Regions from separate parts of the Rhodococcus pseudokoreensis genome, predicted to be linked through region 3. Evidence: riboswitches for the same ligand, from Rfam matches in the RefSeq annotation. Region 3 holds a riboswitch; each other region holds the start of a gene.
What was found. A riboswitch is a leader RNA that binds a small molecule or an ion and turns the genes downstream of it on or off. The one in region 3 is predicted to bind cobalamin.
Positions count from the first base shown of each region.

Region 1: linked by a shared signal. The riboswitch ahead of JWS13_RS10105 (ABC transporter substrate-binding protein) and the one ahead of JWS13_RS20960 (CbtB domain-containing protein) in region 3 are both predicted to bind cobalamin.
Region 2: linked by a shared signal. The riboswitch ahead of cobN (cobaltochelatase subunit CobN) and the one ahead of JWS13_RS20960 (CbtB domain-containing protein) in region 3 are both predicted to bind cobalamin.

Region 1 covers NZ_CP070619.1:988,708-994,566, reverse strand. The annotation lists gene JWS13_RS10115 (SDR family oxidoreductase) at 1-1,522, opposite strand, end outside; gene JWS13_RS10110 (MMPL family transporter) at 1,555-3,675, opposite strand; cobalamin riboswitch at 3,769-3,909, shown strand; gene JWS13_RS10105 (ABC transporter substrate-binding protein) at 4,009-5,004, shown strand; gene JWS13_RS10100 (FecCD family ABC transporter permease) at 5,001-5,859, shown strand, end outside.
Region 2 covers NZ_CP070619.1:8,513,766-8,519,624, forward strand. The annotation lists gene JWS13_RS44310 (LysR family transcriptional regulator) at 1-182, shown strand, start outside; gene JWS13_RS44315 (serine hydrolase) at 179-1,084, shown strand; gene JWS13_RS44320 (precorrin-2 C(20)-methyltransferase) at 1,100-2,602, opposite strand; gene JWS13_RS44325 (precorrin-8X methylmutase) at 2,599-3,225, opposite strand; gene cobG (precorrin-3B synthase) at 3,250-4,383, opposite strand; cobalamin riboswitch at 4,390-4,532, shown strand; gene cobN (cobaltochelatase subunit CobN) at 4,589-5,859, shown strand, end outside.
Region 3 covers NZ_CP070619.1:3,472,603-3,478,461, forward strand. The annotation lists gene JWS13_RS20950 (alpha/beta fold hydrolase) at 1-509, opposite strand, end outside; gene JWS13_RS20955 (antibiotic biosynthesis monooxygenase family protein) at 542-856, shown strand; cobalamin riboswitch at 907-1,039, shown strand; gene JWS13_RS20960 (CbtB domain-containing protein) at 1,063-1,257, shown strand; gene JWS13_RS20965 (CbtA family protein) at 1,248-2,042, shown strand; gene JWS13_RS20970 (DUF5996 family protein) at 2,084-3,028, opposite strand; gene JWS13_RS20975 (hypothetical protein) at 3,170-3,625, shown strand; gene JWS13_RS20980 (DsbA family oxidoreductase) at 3,648-4,313, opposite strand; gene JWS13_RS20985 (CbtB domain-containing protein) at 4,549-4,743, shown strand; gene JWS13_RS46185 (SH3-like domain-containing protein) at 4,766-5,209, shown strand; gene JWS13_RS46190 (SH3-like domain-containing protein) at 5,206-5,505, shown strand; gene scnC (thiocyanate hydrolase subunit gamma) at 5,502-5,859, shown strand, end outside.

The DNA of each region.
Region 1 (5,859 bases), 2.5 Mb from region 3:
CCTGGACCCCGGCGCTGCTGATGTTGACGATGTGGCCGAACCGCCGCTCGCGCATCTGCGGGAGGAAGGCGAGAATCAGCCGGACCGCGCCGAAGTAGTTGACGGCCATGGTCCGTTCGAAATCGTGGAACCGGTCCGTCGAGTGGTACAGGCCCCGGCGAATCGAGCGGCCCGCGTTGTTGACGAGCATGTCGACGTGATCGTGTTCGGCGAGAACGGCTTTGACGGTGTGTTCGACCGACTCGTCGTCCGTGATGTCGCAGGGGTAGCCGTACGCCTCGCCGCCCGCCGCGCGGATCTCGGCGACCACGGCATCGAGTTCCGCGGTGCGGCGGGCGAGCAGCATGACCTTCGCGCCCTTGCGGGCCGTCGCGATCGCGGAACTCCGGCCGATCCCGGACGACGCCCCGGTGATCACGACGTGTCTGCCCACGAGCGGTCCGGCGGGGTGGGGCCTGCGTGCCCGGTCGGGGTCGAGGTTCTCGCGCCAATACGACCACAGCCTGCCGGCGTACGACGCGAAGGGAGGTGCCTCGATGCCGGTGCCGCGCAGCGCCTCCCGGGTGCCGCGGTCGTCGAACACCGTGGGCAGGGTCAGGTTCTCGACGAGCACCGGCGGGATGCCGAGTGCACCGAGCACCGCCTTGCGTCCCGCGTCGAGGGCCGAGTCGGGGGTGGGGGTGAGGAACGGGCGGACGAGTTCGCCGGGCAGTCCGATCGCGGGATGCGGTGCGCCTGCCGCCTCGGCGAGCGCGGCGTAGATCTCGCGGACCGGCTGGGGGCGCGGATTGACGAGGTGGAACGTCTGGCCGTCCCGTCCGGGTGCCGTCATCAGTTCCACGACGGCCGCCGCCACGTAGTCGACGGGCACGACGTTGGTCGCGCCGATCCGCGGGACCGCCACGGGCAGGGCGGCGGGGAGTTTCGCGAGCGCCGCGATGGCGGGGAAGAGGTAGTACGGGCCGTCGATCTTGTCCATCTCGCCGGTGACCGAACTGCCGACCACCGCGGCGGGGCGGTAGATGCGTGTGCGCAGGCCCTCGGCGTCGCGGACCAGTTTCTCCGCCTCGAACTTGGTGCGGTGATACGGGGTGGGGAAGCCCTGGCCGAGATCGAAATCGGTTTCCCCGAACGGCCCCTCGTGATCTCCCGCGACGGCGATGGAGGAGACGTGGTGGAGGGTCGCATCCAGTTCCCGCGCCAGTGCGATCACCGAACGAGTGCCGTCGACGTTCGTGGCGGCCTGCTCGTCACCGGCCGTGAGGTCGTAGATCGCGCCGAGGTGCAGGACGTGGTCGGCCGCGGGCGCGGATTCGAGTCCGAGACCGGGCTCCGTCAGGTCTCCGATCAGCGGATGCACCCGTTCGCCGCCGGGCATGCCGTCGACGAGCGCCTCCAGTCGCGCGACGGACGCGCGCCGGACGAGGACGTGGATCTCGGCTGATGCATCGCGGTCGAGGAGCAGGGGCAGCACGTGCCGGCCCAGGAATCCGGTACCGCCGGTGACGAGGTAGGTGGCCATGCCCCGAACTTACTCCACAGTAAGATGATGCACTAGTGGCCCAGACCCACCTTGGCGTGCACCCTCTTCATCCAGGCCGGGGCCCACCAGTTGGCCTCGCCCATCAGCTTCACCAGGGACGGAACGAGGAGCATCCGGACCACCGTCGCGTCGACGAGCAGCGCGACGATCATGCCCACGCCGAGGAACCGCATGATCGACAGACCGGAGATGGTGAACGCCCCGGTCACCACCACGAGCAGCAGCGCGGCGGCCGTCACGATCCGGCCCGTGCGCTCGGTGCCGAAACGCACCGCCTCCTCCGTGGTCGCGCCCGCCTCGTGCGCCTCGACCATGCGCGACATCAGGAACACCTCGTAATCGGTCGAGAGGCCGAAGACCACGGCGAGAATGAGGACAACGAACGTCGCCTCGAGCGGTGCCGGACTGACGCCGAGCAGGCCCGCGCCGTGTCCCAGTTCGAAGATCCAGGTGAGCACCCCGAACGTGGCGGCGAGACTCAGCCCCGCCATCGCGACCGCCTTGATCGGCAGCACCACCGAGCCGAACGCCAGGAACAGCAGCACCAGCGTCGAACCCACCATGATCGCGATCATGACCGGCATCCAGTGCACGATCGCCGCGTTGCCGTCGTCGACGGTGGCCTGGCCGCCGCCGACGAGGAGTTCGGTTCCCTCGGGGGCGGAGATGGCGCGGAGACCGTCCACCGCCGCGCTCTGGTCGTCGGTGGTCACTCCCTCGGAGTAGACGGCCTGCACGGCCACCAGTTCGCCGCCCGCCGCGACGACGGTGGCGGCGCCGATGCCCGGAACCTGGCCTGCGGCCTGGGCCACTGCGGCTCCGTCGGCGGCGGTGGGCGCGGTGCCGTCGGTGCCCCGGAGGATGAGAGTGGCGCCGTTCCCGGTGGTGGGAAATTCGGTGGTGAGGGTGTCGGTGGCGATGCGGGCGGGATCGTTCTCGGGCAGCGCCGTGTACGTGACCTCACCGAGCGACGCGCTGAGCAGAGGCGCTGCGAGGACCATCAGCCCCGCGACGATCCCCACCGCGATGGCGACCGGCCGCCGCATCACCGCGGTGACGACGGAGCCCCAGAACTTGCGGGCGCGCACCTCACCGCGCTGCGCCGCGTCCTTGCGCCAGCTCAGCGCGTTGATGCGGTGACCGAGGATCGCGAGCAGCGCAGGTACCGCGGTGAGGGACAGCAGCGCAGCACTCGCGACGGCGGCCATCGCACCGAACCCGAGCGACTTGATCACGTCCTGCGGGAACACCAGCATTCCCGAGAACGCGCACACGAGAAGCAGTCCGGAGAACAGTACGGTGCGGCCCGCGGTCAGGACGGTGCGCCGGGTCGCCTCGGCCACGTCGGCGCCGGATTCGAGTTCCTCGCGGAAACGGCCGACGATGAACAGGCCGTAGTCGATCGCGAGCCCCAGGCCGAGCAGGGACGCCACGTTGATCGCGAACGAACTGACGTCGGTGAACAGGGTCAGCAGGCGCAGGGTCGCCAGGGCGCTGAAGATCGAGAGCAGCCCGACGAACACCGGCACGGCGGCGGCGACCAGTCCGCCGAAGATGAAGACCAGCAACACGAGTGTGATCGGCAGCGCGATCGCCTCGGCCCGCACCAGGTCCTGCTGCAGCCGGTTGTTGAACGCCACACCCACCACCGAGTTACCCGCGAACTCGGTGTCGATACCCTCTACCTCGAGCTTCGGCAGCAGGTCGTTGAACGTGGCGGCGGTGATCCCGGCATCCGGGTCGACGGTGATCGCGGCCGACGCCTTGGTGCCGTCCTCCGACACCATCAGTTGCTTCCGCGTCGCGTCCGCCGTCCAGTACGACGTCACCGAATACGTCGGCACCTCGGCGGCGAACCGGTCGAGACTCGCGGTGACCTCGGGGCCGATGTCGTCGAGGGTCTTCCCGTCGGGTGCGGTGTAGATGGCGATGATGTCCGGCGTCTGCGGACCCAGATTGGCCTCGACGATCCGTGCCACCTCGGCGGATTCGCTACCGGGGTCGATGAATCCGCCCGAGCTGAGCTTCGCGAACACACCGGTGCCCCACACGCCGCTCACCAGGACGGCGAGCACGGCGAGGGTCAGGACCCACCATTTGCGTGAAACAACGGTCGAGGCCCAACGTGTCATGCGTCAACTCCGGGTGGTCGGGGGCGGTCGGCTGCGACTGCCGACTGTAGTGCGGATCGAGGGATTGCCGGTGGGGGTGTGACGCGGGTCCCGGCAAATCGTGCATACTCGGCAGTGCACTTGCAGTCACACGCACGGGGGAAGCCGGTCCGAATCCGGCGCTGACCCGCAACGGTAGGCCACCAGAGCATTTCGGTGGCGAGCCCGATTACCCGGCGTGTGGTGTGCGACATCCTTTTCGTCGTGGTCTACGAAGCGGAGTCCCGCAGGCGCGCCTCCACGGGGGCGTCTGCCGGCTTCTCATTCGTGGCTCCGAGCCGCAATGAGGTTTACATGCCCAGTCAGTTGTTCCGAAGTTCCGCGCTGGTCACGCTTGCCGTGGCCGCGCTGGTGGTCGCCGGATGTTCGCGCGGGGAGTCCGTGGGGCAGAGCGCTTCCACCGAATCCTTCGCCGAACCGGTGTCCGTCACCAACTGCGCGCGAACGGAGACGTTCGACGCGCCGCCCCAGCGCATAGTGAGCATGAACGATCACGTCACCGAGGTGCTGATCGAGATGGGGGCGGGCGATCGCATCGTCGGCACGGGTTACGGCGACGCGACGCCGCTGCCGGAGTTCGCGGAGGCCTTTGCGAAGATCCCGAAACTCGCGAAGGAATACCCGACCCGGGAACAGATCCTGGACCTCGACCCCGACCTGGTGGTCGGCGGCATGCGCAGCGCGTTCGACGAGAAGGAGGGGCGCTCGCGCGAATCCCTCGGCGAACAGGGCATTCCGACGTTCCTGTTCTCCGAGTACTGTGGGCAGGGTTTTCCCGACATCGGGCTGCTGCGCAGCGATTACACGCAGCTCGGTGAGATCCTCGGCGTTCCGGACGAGGCGCGCGCCGTCACCGACCGGGTGACGTCCGGGCTGCAGGCCGTGCGGGACGAGATCGCAGGCACCACCCCGGTTCCGACGTTCTTCTACGATTCCGGCGAGGACGTTCCGCTGACGATCGGCGGTGTGGGTGTCGGCCAAATCATCGCGGACCACGCGGGTGCGGCCAACCTCGTCGCCGAGGGGGAGAAGCCGTATTCGAAGTCCACGTGGGAGATCATCGGTGAGCGCGCCCCGGAGGCGATCGTCGTCCTCGACTACGGCACGACGAGCGCGCGGGCGAAGATCGACTTCCTGACGTCGCACCCGATCATGTCGACGACGCCTGCCGTGAAGGCCGGCCGTTTCGTGGTGGTGCCGCTCGACGACTTCTTCGAGAGCCCGCGGCTGGTGCGGTCGGTGGAGACGATCGCGCGGGCGCTGCATCCGGACGCCGTCGGCGCGCGATGACCACGACCGCAGAACGTGAGGCGCCGCCGGTAGCGGCGCCGCACCCGGTCCGCGCCCGCCTCGGTTTCGCGGGCCTGATGATGCTGCTCGCGCTGGCGACGTTGTTCGTCCTCGGCCTCGCGGTGTCGTTCGGTTCGGTGCGCATCCCGGTCGGCGACGTCTGGGCGATCGTCGCGCACCGGGTGGCGCCCGGCGCGTTCGATTCCTGGTGGTCGCAGGCGCGGGAATCGATCGTCCTCGACTCCCGGCTGCCGCGGGCGCTGACCGCGGCGGTCGTCGGGGCGGCGCTCGCTCTGGCCGGCGCCGTCGCGCAGGCGGTGACCCGGAATCCACTGGCCGATCCGTATCTGCTCGGGGTGTCCTCGGGCGCGGGTTTCGGCGTGGTGGTGGTGACGGTGCTCGGGCTCGGGGTGGGGGCGCTCGGCGCGTTCACGATTCCCGGCGCGGCGTTCCTGGGCGCGATGGTGCCGCTGTTCCTGTCACTGGCGATCGGCGGCCGGTATCCGCAGCCGACCGCGGTCATCCTCGTGGGTGTCGCGTCGGCGCAGGTGTTCTCCGCTCTCATCACCTTCTCCATTCTGGTCGTCGCGGACGAGCACCAACTGAGTTCGGTGATGCACTGGCTGGCCGGCGGTTTCGGCGACTCACGCTGGTCGACGGTGATCTTCCCGGCCGCCGCACTCGCGACGGTGGGGGCGGCGATGATGCTGAGCGCGAGCCGTATCGACCTGCTGCAGGCGGGAGACGACGGCGCCGCCGCCCTCGGGATGAACGTGCGGCGCTTCCGCGTGGTGCAGTTGCTCGGGGTGTCGATGCTGGCCGGGGCGGCCGTGTCCGTCGCGGGCGGCATCGGCT
Region 2 (5,859 bases), 5.0 Mb from region 3:
TGTCCGCCGGCGGGCACTTCGGGGTGACGGCGACGCCGCCCACGGCGATGCCCGGTGTGGCCTGGGTCGATCTGCTGCGCAACGACCTCTCGCTGCGCGTGCGCATCGTCTGGCGCTCCGGGGCCGATGTCGCATCGTCTGCCGCCGCCCTCGACCGGGTGCTGATCAGGGCCGGTCGATGACGTCGGCGGAGAAGCGGATCCGTGACGTCTTCGCCGACGCCGGGTGCACCGGATGGTTGCACGCCCGCCGCGTCGGGACCCCGCTCGACGACGCAGCCGACGTCGCGGTCGGCGCGGACGACCTCGTCGTGCTCGCGTCCGTCTACAAACTTCCGCTGCTCGTGGCCCTGTGCCGCGCTTTCGAATCCGGGGAGCTGTCGCCGACCGCGACCGTCCGGGTCAATCCGGCCGACTGCACCCCGGGGCCGACCGGCGTGTCGACGTTCCGCGACCCGGTGGTGCTGAGCTGGCGTGATCTGGCGCTGTCGATGATGACCGTGTCCGACAACGCGGCCGCCGACCTGGTTCTCGGGCAGGTGGGACTCGAGAGCGTCGAGCGGGCACTGTCGGAATTGGGCCTGACGAGCACGCGCATCATCGGCGGCACCGCGGATGCGCACCGCAGCCTGGTCATCGACGCCCACGCGCACACCACCGCTGAAGCATTCGCGGCGCTGGCCGACAACGACGAGGCGTGGACGGTGTCCGCCTACGACCCGTCGTACGCGAGCGCGACGACCCCGCGGGAGATGACGTCGCTTCTCGACGCGATCTGGACCGGACGGGCGGTGCCCGGGGCGCAGGGCGAATTCGTCCGGCACGTGATGTCCGCGCAGATCTGGCAGCACCGCATCCGTTCCGGGTTTCCGCACTCGGGGGTGGACGTCGCCGGGAAGACCGGGACCATCGGCGCCATCCGCAACGAGGTGGCCGTCGTGACGTTTCCCGGCGAGATTCCCGTCGCCGTCGCCGTCTTCACCCGCGCCGCCCGGACGGACCCGGTGCTACCGGTGGTCGATGCCGCCATCGGGCACGTCGCCCGGATCGCGGTGACCGAACTCCGTTCCGGCAGCGTCGAGTGAGGGCTGTCCCGGTGCTCAGCCCGGGTAGCGCCGGGGCGTGAAGACCCGAGTCCCGTGTTCGTTCTCGACGACGGTCGTCATGGACGAGCCGACGATGAGCAGGCACCGCATGTCGATCTCGGCGGGGTCGAGGTCGGTGAGGCGCACGACCCGCACCGACTCCTGCGCGCCGGCCACGTCGCGGCCGATGATCACCGGGGTGTCGGGGGAGCGGTGCTCCAGGACGAGGTCGCGCATCGCGGCGACCTGCCAGGTGCGTGACTTCGACGCCGGGTTGTAGACGGCGAAGGCCATGTCGGCGCTCGCGACCGCCGAGATACGCTGCGCCACAACATCCCACGGCTTGAGTCGATCGGACAGGGACAGTACGGCGTAGTCGTGCCCGAGGGGTGCGCCGACCCGGCTCGCCACGGCGTTCGCGGCGGTCATGCCGGGCAGGACACGGACGGGGACGCCTCGCCACTGTTCCTCGGCGGCCACTTCCAGCACCGCCGCGGCCATCGCGAACACACCGGGGTCGCCCGAGGACACGACGGCGACGCGGGCCCCGTTCTTGGCGAGGTCGAGCGCCATCGCGGCGCGTTCGGCCTCGACCCGGTTGTCGCTGGAGTGCCGGCGCTGGCCCGGACGTTCGGGGACCCGGTCGATGTACGGCCCGTATCCGACGAGGTCCGTGGCCAGCGACAGTTCGTGCTGCACTTCCGGGGTCGTCCAGGCCTGATCACCGGGGCCGAGCCCGACGACGACGAGTTCGCCCTGCGGCGGCTGGTCGTCACGGCGGGCGTTCGACGGACTGGGCACGATGGCGATCGAGAAGTAGGGGACGTCGCTGTCCGACACGTCGTCCGCGTGGTCGATCTTCTGCCGGGTCGTGCTGGCCCGCTCGACGTACCACGTCTCGTCGATGCGCCCGGAGTCCTTCAACGCCTGCCGTACGGCCGGGTAGGTGCGTCCGAGTTTCAGGATCGCGGCCGCGTCGGTCTCGCGCAGGCGCCGGGTCAGCTCGCCGCGTGGCAGGGTGCCGGGCAGGACGGTGAGGATTTCCTCGCCCTCGACGAGCGGCATCGCCAGCGCGGCCGAGGCGGCGCTGATCGACGTCACCCCGGGAATCACCTCCGCCTCGAAGCGCTGCGCCAGCCGCTTGTGCATGTGCATGTAGGAGCTGTAGAACAGCGGGTCGCCCGCGGCGAGGAGCGCCACCGAACGGCCGGCCTCGAGGTGCGCGGCGAGTCGCTGCGACGCTTCCTCGTAGAACTCGTCCATCGCCCCCTGGTATCCGCCGGGGTGGTCGACGGTCTCGGTGGTGACCGGGTAGACGAGGTGTTCCTCGATCTGGCCCTCACTCAGGTACGGGGCCGCGACCGCGCGCGAGATGCTCTTGCCGTGCCGGGCGCTGTGGAACGCCACCACGTCGGCCTCGGCGATGACCCGCGCAGCCTTGACGGTCACCAGTTCCGGGTCGCCCGGTCCGATGCCGACGCCCCACAGCTTGCCGCTCGACCGCTCTTCGGAACTCATTCGACCTCGCTCGCAATCGCATTCAGCGCCGCAGCCGTGATGGCACTGCCACCGCGGCGGCCGCGGACCACCAGATAGTCGAGTCCGCTCGGGTGCTCGATCAACGCTTCCTTCGACTCCGCCGCACCGATGAACCCGACGGGGCCGCCCACGATCGCGGCTGGCCGGGGTGCACCGGATTCGATCATGTCCAGCAGGTAGAACAGGGCGGTGGGGGCGTTGCCGATCGCGACGACGGCGCCGTCGAGCTTGTCGGCCCACAATTCGAGCGCGGCCGCCGAGCGGGTGTTCCCGATCTGCTCCGCCAGCACCGGAACCCGGGGGTCGCGCAGGGTGCAGATCACCTCGTTGTCCGCCGGGAGCCGCTTGCGGGTCACGCCGGCCGCGACCATCTGCGCGTCGCACAGGATCGGGGCGCCGTTCGCCAGCGCCGCGCGGGCGGCCTTCACGACGCCGGGGGTGAACGCGACGTCGTCCACGAGATCGACCTGGCCGCTCGCGTGGATCATGCGGACCACGGCCTGTGAGACGTCCTCGGGAAAGGCACTGAGATCCGCTTCGGCGCGGATCGTGGCGAAGGACTGGCGGTAGATCTCCGCGCCGTCTCGGATGTACTCGATCATCCGCTCACGATAGAGGCTCCGGGTTCACCGCTTGTCCACCCGGTAACCCGTCTCGGTGGCGACGACGTCGGCGACCTCGCCCTTGGGGCGGCCGCAGCAGCGCTCGCAGCCCGACCAGTGCTGTCGGCCCTCCACCGGGAGTTCGCCGCTCGCGACGGCGTCCCGCGCATCGGTCCGGACATCGGCGAGCGCCTTCTCGCACCCGGGTTGCCCGGTGCAGGCGCTGACGTTCAGCCACGGGGAGTTCTCGTCGAAGATCAGGCCCATCGGGGCGAGGACCCGGACCACCTGCTCGGCGGACCACTCGTCCAGATCGCACAGCAGCACCGTCTTCCACGGCGTGACGATCACCGGCTTCTCGACCGCGGCGAGGAACTCCGCCAGCCGGGCGTCGAGGACACCGAATGCGAGACCGCCGCCGAGGGTCACGTTGCCGTCCGGCTGGTCGAGCCACCCGATCGGCGGCCGGTGCTCGTCGAACCCGGGCACCGGATCGGCGGTCGGTGCGAGCGTCAACGCCGACAGCGTCCGGTCGACCCCGTCGGCGATTTCGGACAGCCGCCAGTGTCGATCGCGCAGTTCCAGGAAGACGCGGGCGGCATCGACGAGCACCGACACCGCGTCCGCTGTCGGGATCCGGGCCCCGCTGTCGCGACCGGCGAGGATCAGCGCGACCTCCGCCCCATCGACCGCGTGGACCCCGAAATCGCCGCCGAGCGCCGAGACGTCGCCGCGTCCGTCGTCCAGGGTGAACAGGGTGCGGCCGGGCAGGTCCGCCAACGCGGAGTCGGCGCACAACGTCCGGTCGAGGACACCGACCAGTTCGCGCAGGTCCGTGAGACCACCGATCCGGCCGGTCAGCGGCGAGACGAGGATGTTCCGAACCCGCTCGTGCGTCTCCGACGGCAGCAGGCCAGCGCCGGCGAGCCGCCGGGCGAACTCCAGCGGGTCGCGGACCGCCCGCAGTTGCGCGTTGCCGCGGGACGTCAGTTCGATCTCGCCGTTCCCGAGGTCGCGCGCCGATTCCGCGAGGGTCTGCACCTGGGCGGAGGTCAGCAGGCCGCCCGGGAGGCGCACCCGGGCGAGCGCGCCGTCGGCCGCCTGGTGGACCTGCAACGCGCCGGGACATGCATCGGGGCGGGAACGGGAGTCGACCATGGTCCCAGGTTACGTCCGGCCCCGGGTAGCATCACCAGCACTTGCGACAGCAGGAGAGGAAGCCGGTGAGAATCCGGTGCGGTCGCGCCACTGTGAGCTCGCCGAAACCGGTGGGCGAGCCAGACCCTCACCTGCCGTCCTCCGACCTCCGGTTCCGCACAGAACCACCGCCACGGGGCGCGACACCCCCAGGAAGGCTCCACACGTGATCCTGCTGCTCTCCACCTCCGACACCGACCTGCTCAGCGCACGCGCCAGCGGGGCGGACTACCGCTGGGCCAACCCGGCACGGCTGCTGGTCGAGGAGGATCTGCCGGGACTGCTCGACGGCGCCGACCTGGTGGTGGTGCGCATCCTCGGCGGCAAGCGGGCGTGGGAAGAGGGGCTCGACGCGGTCCTGGCCAGCGGACTGCCCGTGGTGGTCCTCGGCGGCGAGCACGCCCCGGACGCCGAGTTGATGGAGTGCTCGACGGTCGCGGTCGGTGTCTCGGCAGAGGCGCACAACTATCTCGCCGAGGGCGGCGCCGACAACCTCGCCCAACTGCACCACTTCCTGTCCGACACCGTGCTGCTGACCGGTCACGGTTTCGAGGCGCCGGTCCACCTGCCGAGCTGGGGTGTCGCGCCGTTCGCGCCCGACGCCGACGCGGACCGCCCCACGATCGCCGTTCTCTACTACCGCGCCCAGCACCTGGCCGGGAACACCCGCTACATCGAGGCCCTGTGCGACGCCGTCGACGCGGCGGGCGGCACTCCGCTGCCGATCTTCTGCGCGTCGCTGCGCACCGCCGAACCGGAGTTGCTGACGACGCTGCGCCGCGCGGACGCGATGGTGGTCACCGTGCTCGCCGCCGGCGGCACCAAGCCGGCGGGCGTCTCGGCCGGCGGTGACGACGAGGCGTGGGACGTCGCCGCGCTGGCGGCGCTGGACGTGCCGATCCTGCAGGGGCTCTGCCTGACCAGCAGCCGGGAGTCGTGGGAGTCCAACGACGACGGACTGTCCCCGCTCGACGTCGCCACCCAGGTCGCGGTCCCCGAGTTCGACGGCCGGCTGATCACGGTGCCGTTCTCGTTCAAGGAGATCGACGCCGACGGCCTGTCCACCTACGTTCCCGACGCCGAGCGCGCCTCCCGGGTGGCGGGCATCGCCGTCCGGCACGCCCGGCTGCGGCACATCCCCGCCCCCGAGCGCCGGATCGCCCTGATGCTGTCGGCGTACCCGACGAAGCACGCCCGCATCGGCAACGCCGTCGGTCTCGACACCCCGGCCAGCGCGATCAGGTTGCTCACCGAGATGCGGGCGGCCGGCTACGACCTGGGCCCCGCGGACGGGCCGGACTCCGTGCCCGGCCTCGCAGCCCAGGACGGCGACGCGCTGATCCACGCCCTCATCGCCGCCGGCGGCCAGGACCCGGACTGGCTGACCGCGGAGCAACTGGAGGGGAACCCGATCCGGATCTCCGCCGCCCGCTACCG
Region 3 (5,859 bases):
GTGTCGACGTCGCCGTGCAGGTACCAGCCGTCGGCGCGCTGCTCGAACGAATCCAGGAAGTACTGTCCGGCAACCGGACCGAAGAACTCGAACAGATCCTCCCGGGTCGCGAACGGCTGCGGCCAGTTCGAGATCATCGCCGCCCAGTCGTCGGCGGTGCGGCCGCGGAAGTCGGGGGCCATGTCTTCGAGGACGAGCGCCGACACCTTCTCCGGGTGCTCCGCCGCCAGGCACCAGGCGTGCAGGGCGCCCATCGAATGGCCGATCACGACCCACGGCCCGGCGAAGGGCGCGAGCGCCTCGGACAGGTCGGCGACGAACGCTTCCGTCGTCAACCGCGACGGTGCGGGCCTGCCGTGGCCTGCGGCGTCGAATGTGTAGACGTGACCGTGCTCGCGCAGCCACGGCACGTGCCGTCCCCACGTCCGGGCACTGCCCATCAGCCCGTGCAGCAGCAGAATCGGCTGTCCTGTCCCACCCTCGTCGTGCAACGCACTCTCACCCGCCACCACTCCGACGCTAGCGGAGTAACCTCGCCCGCATGGCAGTGGTGAAGATCAACGCAATCGAAATCCCCGAGGGCGCGGGCCCCGAACTCGAGAAGCGCTTCGCGGCGCGCGCACACGCCGTGGAGAACTCTCCCGGCTTCCTCGGCTTCCAGCTCCTGCGTCCGGTGCAGGGCGAGAAGCGCTACTTCGTCGTCACGCAGTGGGAGAGCGAAGAGGCATTCGCGGCGTGGCGCGACGGTCCGGCCCGGGAAGCACACGCGGGTGAGCGGAAGAAGCCGGTGGCGTCCGGGGCGTCGCTGCTGGAGTTCGAGGTCGTACTCGACGTCGCGGCGGCGAACAAGAGCTGAGCGGCGGAGGCGGGCCGAGGATTGACACGACGGCCCGCCGGGTGCAAAAGTTCGCAGGACAATGCGATGGTTCGGCAGGAATCCGGTGCAATCCCGGAGCGGTCGCGCCACTGTAAATCGGAGTAGTCCCTAGCGGGAACCACCTCGACAGCCAGATACTGCGGCCATCGCCTGGACCTAGGGGACGCGAAATCCCAGGAGGAACTATGGCACTCGCATACGCACCCGGCTCGTCGGTCGACACGACCCGCCTCGCCGTCATCTCTTTCGCGATCGTTCTGTTCGCGATGCTCGCTCTCTACCTCGTGGGATTCGACCAGGGCGCGATCTCGCGCAGTGGCATGTACATGCACGAATTGATGCATGACGGGCGCCACCTCCTGGGTCTGCCATGCCACTGACCGATTCCTTCACGAAACTCCTCATCCGCGGTCTGCTGGCCGGCCTGATCGCAGGCATCCTGGCCGGCGGCGTCGCGTTCGTTCTCGGTGAGTCACACATCGACGCGGCCATCGCGATCGAGGAATCGCACAGCGCGGCCGAACCCGCAGGCCACTCGCACGACGCCACCCAGGCGGACGAGCCTGCCGGGCACTCGCACGACGAGGAAGACGCGCTGGTCAGCCGCAACGGGCAGCGCTTCGGACTGTTCCTCGCCACGTCCCTCGCGGGACTGGCACTGGGAGCGATCTTCGCCGTCGTCGCGAATTACGCACGTCGGGTGACGACGCTGTCGGGACCGCTGCTCGGTCTGAGCCTGGCCGCGTTCGGCTGGCTTGCAATCGAGGCGGTGCCGTTTTTCAAGTACCCCGCCAACCCGCCCGCTGTCGGAGACCCCGAGACGATCAACCAGCGCACCTGGCTGTGGCTTGCCGCAGTCGCGCTAGGCCTGCTCGCCGTGGTGGCGTCCGTCTTCGCGGCGAAGGCCGTCGCCGCACAGGAGTTCCTGTCGGTGCGGATCGCGGCGCCGGTAGTCGCGTTCCTCGTGGTGGCGACCATCGGATACCTCGTGCTACCCACGATCAACGAAGTCGGTGACGACTTCCCCGCAGTGCTGCTGTGGCAGTTCCGGCTGTCGTCCCTCGCGACGCAGGCCACGCTGTGGCTGGTTCTCGGACTCGTGTTCGCGTTCCTCACGGAGCGTGCGACCCGGGCCACGGCGCCCGCCTCGGCGAACGCCGCCTGACCCATGTGAGTGGCACGGTGTGCTGGAGCACTCCATGCCACTCACGTGGGGTGGGCGTCCCAACGGGCCGGGTCCGCCTCCAGGGCGGCCCGGTCCCAGCCACCTCGCTCGGCGGCCGCGTCGTACGTGCTGTGCAGGAACTTCAGCAGAGCCGCATCGGGATCGTCCGCGGTGCGGACGGTCTCGTACGGCAGCAGGAACTGCCGGAACTCCGCGCTGTAGAACGCTCCGTCCGGCCCGACCGGGTAGTCGGCGAAGCCGTCCGGTTCCGGATAGGCGTACGCGTAGAACGCGCCCTCGACGCCACCGCCGGGCCAGAATCCGCAGCTGCTCAGCTCGTGTGAATAGCCCTCGACCATCACCCAGTCGCCGCAGTTCGGCGCTCCCCCAGGATGAGTCGGCGCGCTTCGACCGGAGAACCGGGTACAGGCCAGGTCGAGCGCACCCCAGAAGAAATGCACGGGACTGACCTTCCCGATGAAATGGGCACGGAACTCGTGCAGCACGCGATCCGCCTGCACGAGCTGCCGCCAGAACCGGTGCACCGACTCACCGTCGTACGAGCAGTGCTGCGTGTCCTCCGCGAACGGGACAGCCGTCTCCACCTCGTTGGGCCTGGCCAGGATGGTCGTCGTCACGCCCAGTTCGGCCAGCGTGTCCATCGTCTCCGCATAGAAATCGGCCACCGACTTCGGTTCGAGGGCAACCGTCCCGGTGCCGCCCGTGCTCGTGCGGATCGCCAGCCGATGGTCGACGAAGTCGAATTCGATGTCGAAACACTCGGCGCCGTACGGGACGGTCGACGTGGTGAGACCGCGGGGACTCACGTACAGCGGCACCTGCCACCAGTGGTTGATCAGCGGTGCGTGGGCCAGGCGGATCTTCCCGACGATCTGCGTCCACATGTGCAGGGTGTCCCTCGTCGACGTCCAGTCGTCCACCTTCAACGCCGGCCATGCATCTCCGGATCGTGTCTGCTCGCGCACAGTGCCTCCCTGCCGACGACGTGCTTTTCAATGTGCTCCCCGTCCGGGGTGATGGCAAGGTGCCGCACCGATACCCGGGTAGGGGTGGCCGCCACTCCCCGGGGTGATGTGCCGCGACGTCACCGATACCAGCATGGGGACATGACCACTCGCACCGCACCCTCGGTCCCGCAGACGGTCGAGCGCGCATTCTGGCTGCTCGGACTCGCCCTGTTCGCCGGGGTGGTGGAGGCGATCGCACACGTGTCCACGGCGCTGGAGAACCCGGACGCCGACGTCACCGGACTCGCCGGACAACTCGCGGTCCGTGTCCTCGTCTACGCCGCGGTGTTGTTCGTCATGACCCGGTTCCGCAGCGGCAGGGCGTGGGCGCGGGGCGTCCTCGCGATCGGCCTCGGCGTCTTCGGCGTCGCCTCGCTCGTGGTGGAGCCGATCGCCTGGATGACGGCGGGCAACGACCCGATGGCCGCCGTCTCCGGTCTGACGCTCGACGTCGCGGTGATCGCGATCGCGCGGCTCACGCACCTCGTGGCGGTGATCGCCGCACTGGCACTCATGTTCCGGGCCGACGCCAACCGGTACTTCGCGCGCCGCTAGTCGACCCGTACTTCGCGCGCCGCTAGTCGACCGGCACGGCGTTCGCCTGCGTCAGAAGCTGCAGGAACACGTCCTTCGGCTGCGCACCGGACACGGCGATCCTGCGGTTGGCGACGAAGAACGGCACGCCCGACACCTGCAGCGCACGAGCGGTGTCTATATCGGCCCGGACGGCGTCCGCACCGGCACCGGAATCGAGTTCGGCGCGCACCGCGTCGGCGTCGAGCCCGGCCCGTGACGCGATGTCGACGAGCACCTCGGGGTCGTCGATCACGGCTCCCTCACCGAAGTGCGCGCGGAACAGGACCTCCACCACGGCATCTCGCTTGTCACCCGCGAGGTGGATCAACCGGTGCGCGTCGAAGGTGTTGGCGGCGACGACCGTGTCGAAGTCCAGTTGCAGACCCTCGTCGGCCGCAGTCTGCGCGACGTGCACGAACATCTGACGGACCTGCTCCGCCGACAGCCCCTTGCTCTCCACCAGGGCATCGAGTTCGGTGCGCCGCTCACCGACCGGGGTGTCCGGCGACAGCTGGTACGACCGCCACGTCACGTTCACCCGGTCGCGCCCCTCGAACTCCTCCAGGGCCGACAGGAAGCGGCGCTTACCGATGTAGCACCAGGGACAGGCCACGTCGGACCAGATCTCGATCTCGATGTCGCCGTCGTGCTCTTGCTGTGTCGTCACAGTTCAATGGAACAGATCGGTGCCGGTTTCTGTTCCGGTCGTTCCGCGCGGAGATTGTCTTGGTTCGACGTGGTGCATTTACGTACGCCGAATTCGACCGAACGGTACGGTGAGGGTGTCGACACGGCGAGAGTAACGTCGTATCGATCGTGCCGCTGAACGAGGGGCGCTCGTCGCGATGCCCGGACAATCGACGGCCGATGGTTGCGGAACCCGAACTCCTCCAGGAGTAGCCATGGTTTACGTCTCGTCACCGAGCAAGTCCGTCGAATCAGCCGGAATCGTGCTGATCGCCGTCGGAGTCGTCCTGCTCGCACTGCTCACCCTCTACCTGGTCGGCTTCGACCAGGGTGCGATCTCCCGAAGTGGCATGTACCTGCACGAATTGATGCACGACGGACGCCATCTCCTGGGAGTTCCCTGTCACTAGTTCCACCCCTACGGAGCACGCGATGAACTCTCCAGCAGAATTCGAAGCTCAGGCGAACCGAGTGGCGGGGTACGGCCCCCTCCATCACGAAGAGATGGATTCGCCGTACTACCTGACCAATTCCGCGTTCGACGCGCTGCGGCACGTGCTGCACGACGTCGGCGGCCAGCCCGCCCTCCCCGTCGCGTACGAGGAGAAGGTCGAAGAGGACTGGGAGATGAGCACGTACGTCACGTGCGAATGCCTCGGCTGGCGCGGGGTGTGGAATTCGGAGGAACGCCGCCGCGCCGAGAACGATCTGGGTGCCACGCTGTACTTCGGACTGCCGTACTACGCACGGTGGATCACCGTGGCGGCCAAGACACTCATCAACAAGGGCCTGATCACGCCGGACGAACTCTCCGCCAAGATCGACGAGGTGCGGGCCCGGACCGCCGGCGGAACAGCGACCGGAGGCCGGTCATGACGAAATTCCAGATCGGCGACCGCGTCACCGTCAAGGACGCGACGTCGATGTTCCACACCCGCACGCAGGCATTCATCCGCGGGCACACCGGCGTCGTCGTCGAACACCGCCCGGAATGGGTGATCCCCGAGGACGAGGCGTGGGGACGCGTGGACGACGGCCGGACCGAGCCGTTCTACGTCGTCCGCTTCCAGCAGACCGACCTGTGGCCCCGCTATACCGGATACGAGATCGACACCTTGGAAACCGAGTGCTCCGAGCGCTGGCTCGAGCCGGCAGGAGAGGCCGACACATGACGCATTCGCACGACGATCACGCCCCGATCCAGGCCTCGGAGGAGGTCAGCGAATTCGAGATCCTGGAGACCGCCATCCGGGAACTGTCCATCGAACACGGCCTGTTCTCCCGTGAGGATCACCGGCGCTTCTCGGAGTGGGCCGAATCGGTAGGGCCGTCGGGTGGTTCGAGGTTGGTCGCGAAGGCGTGGGTGGATCCGGAATTCAAGAAGCGCCTGCTGGCCGACGGCACCGAGACCTGCAAGGAAGTGGGCATCGACTGGCGCGACCCCACCGGGTCGGGCACGCCGAGCGACTACACGTACTTCTACGTGCTGGAGAACACCCCGAAAGTGCACAACGTCATCGTCTGTA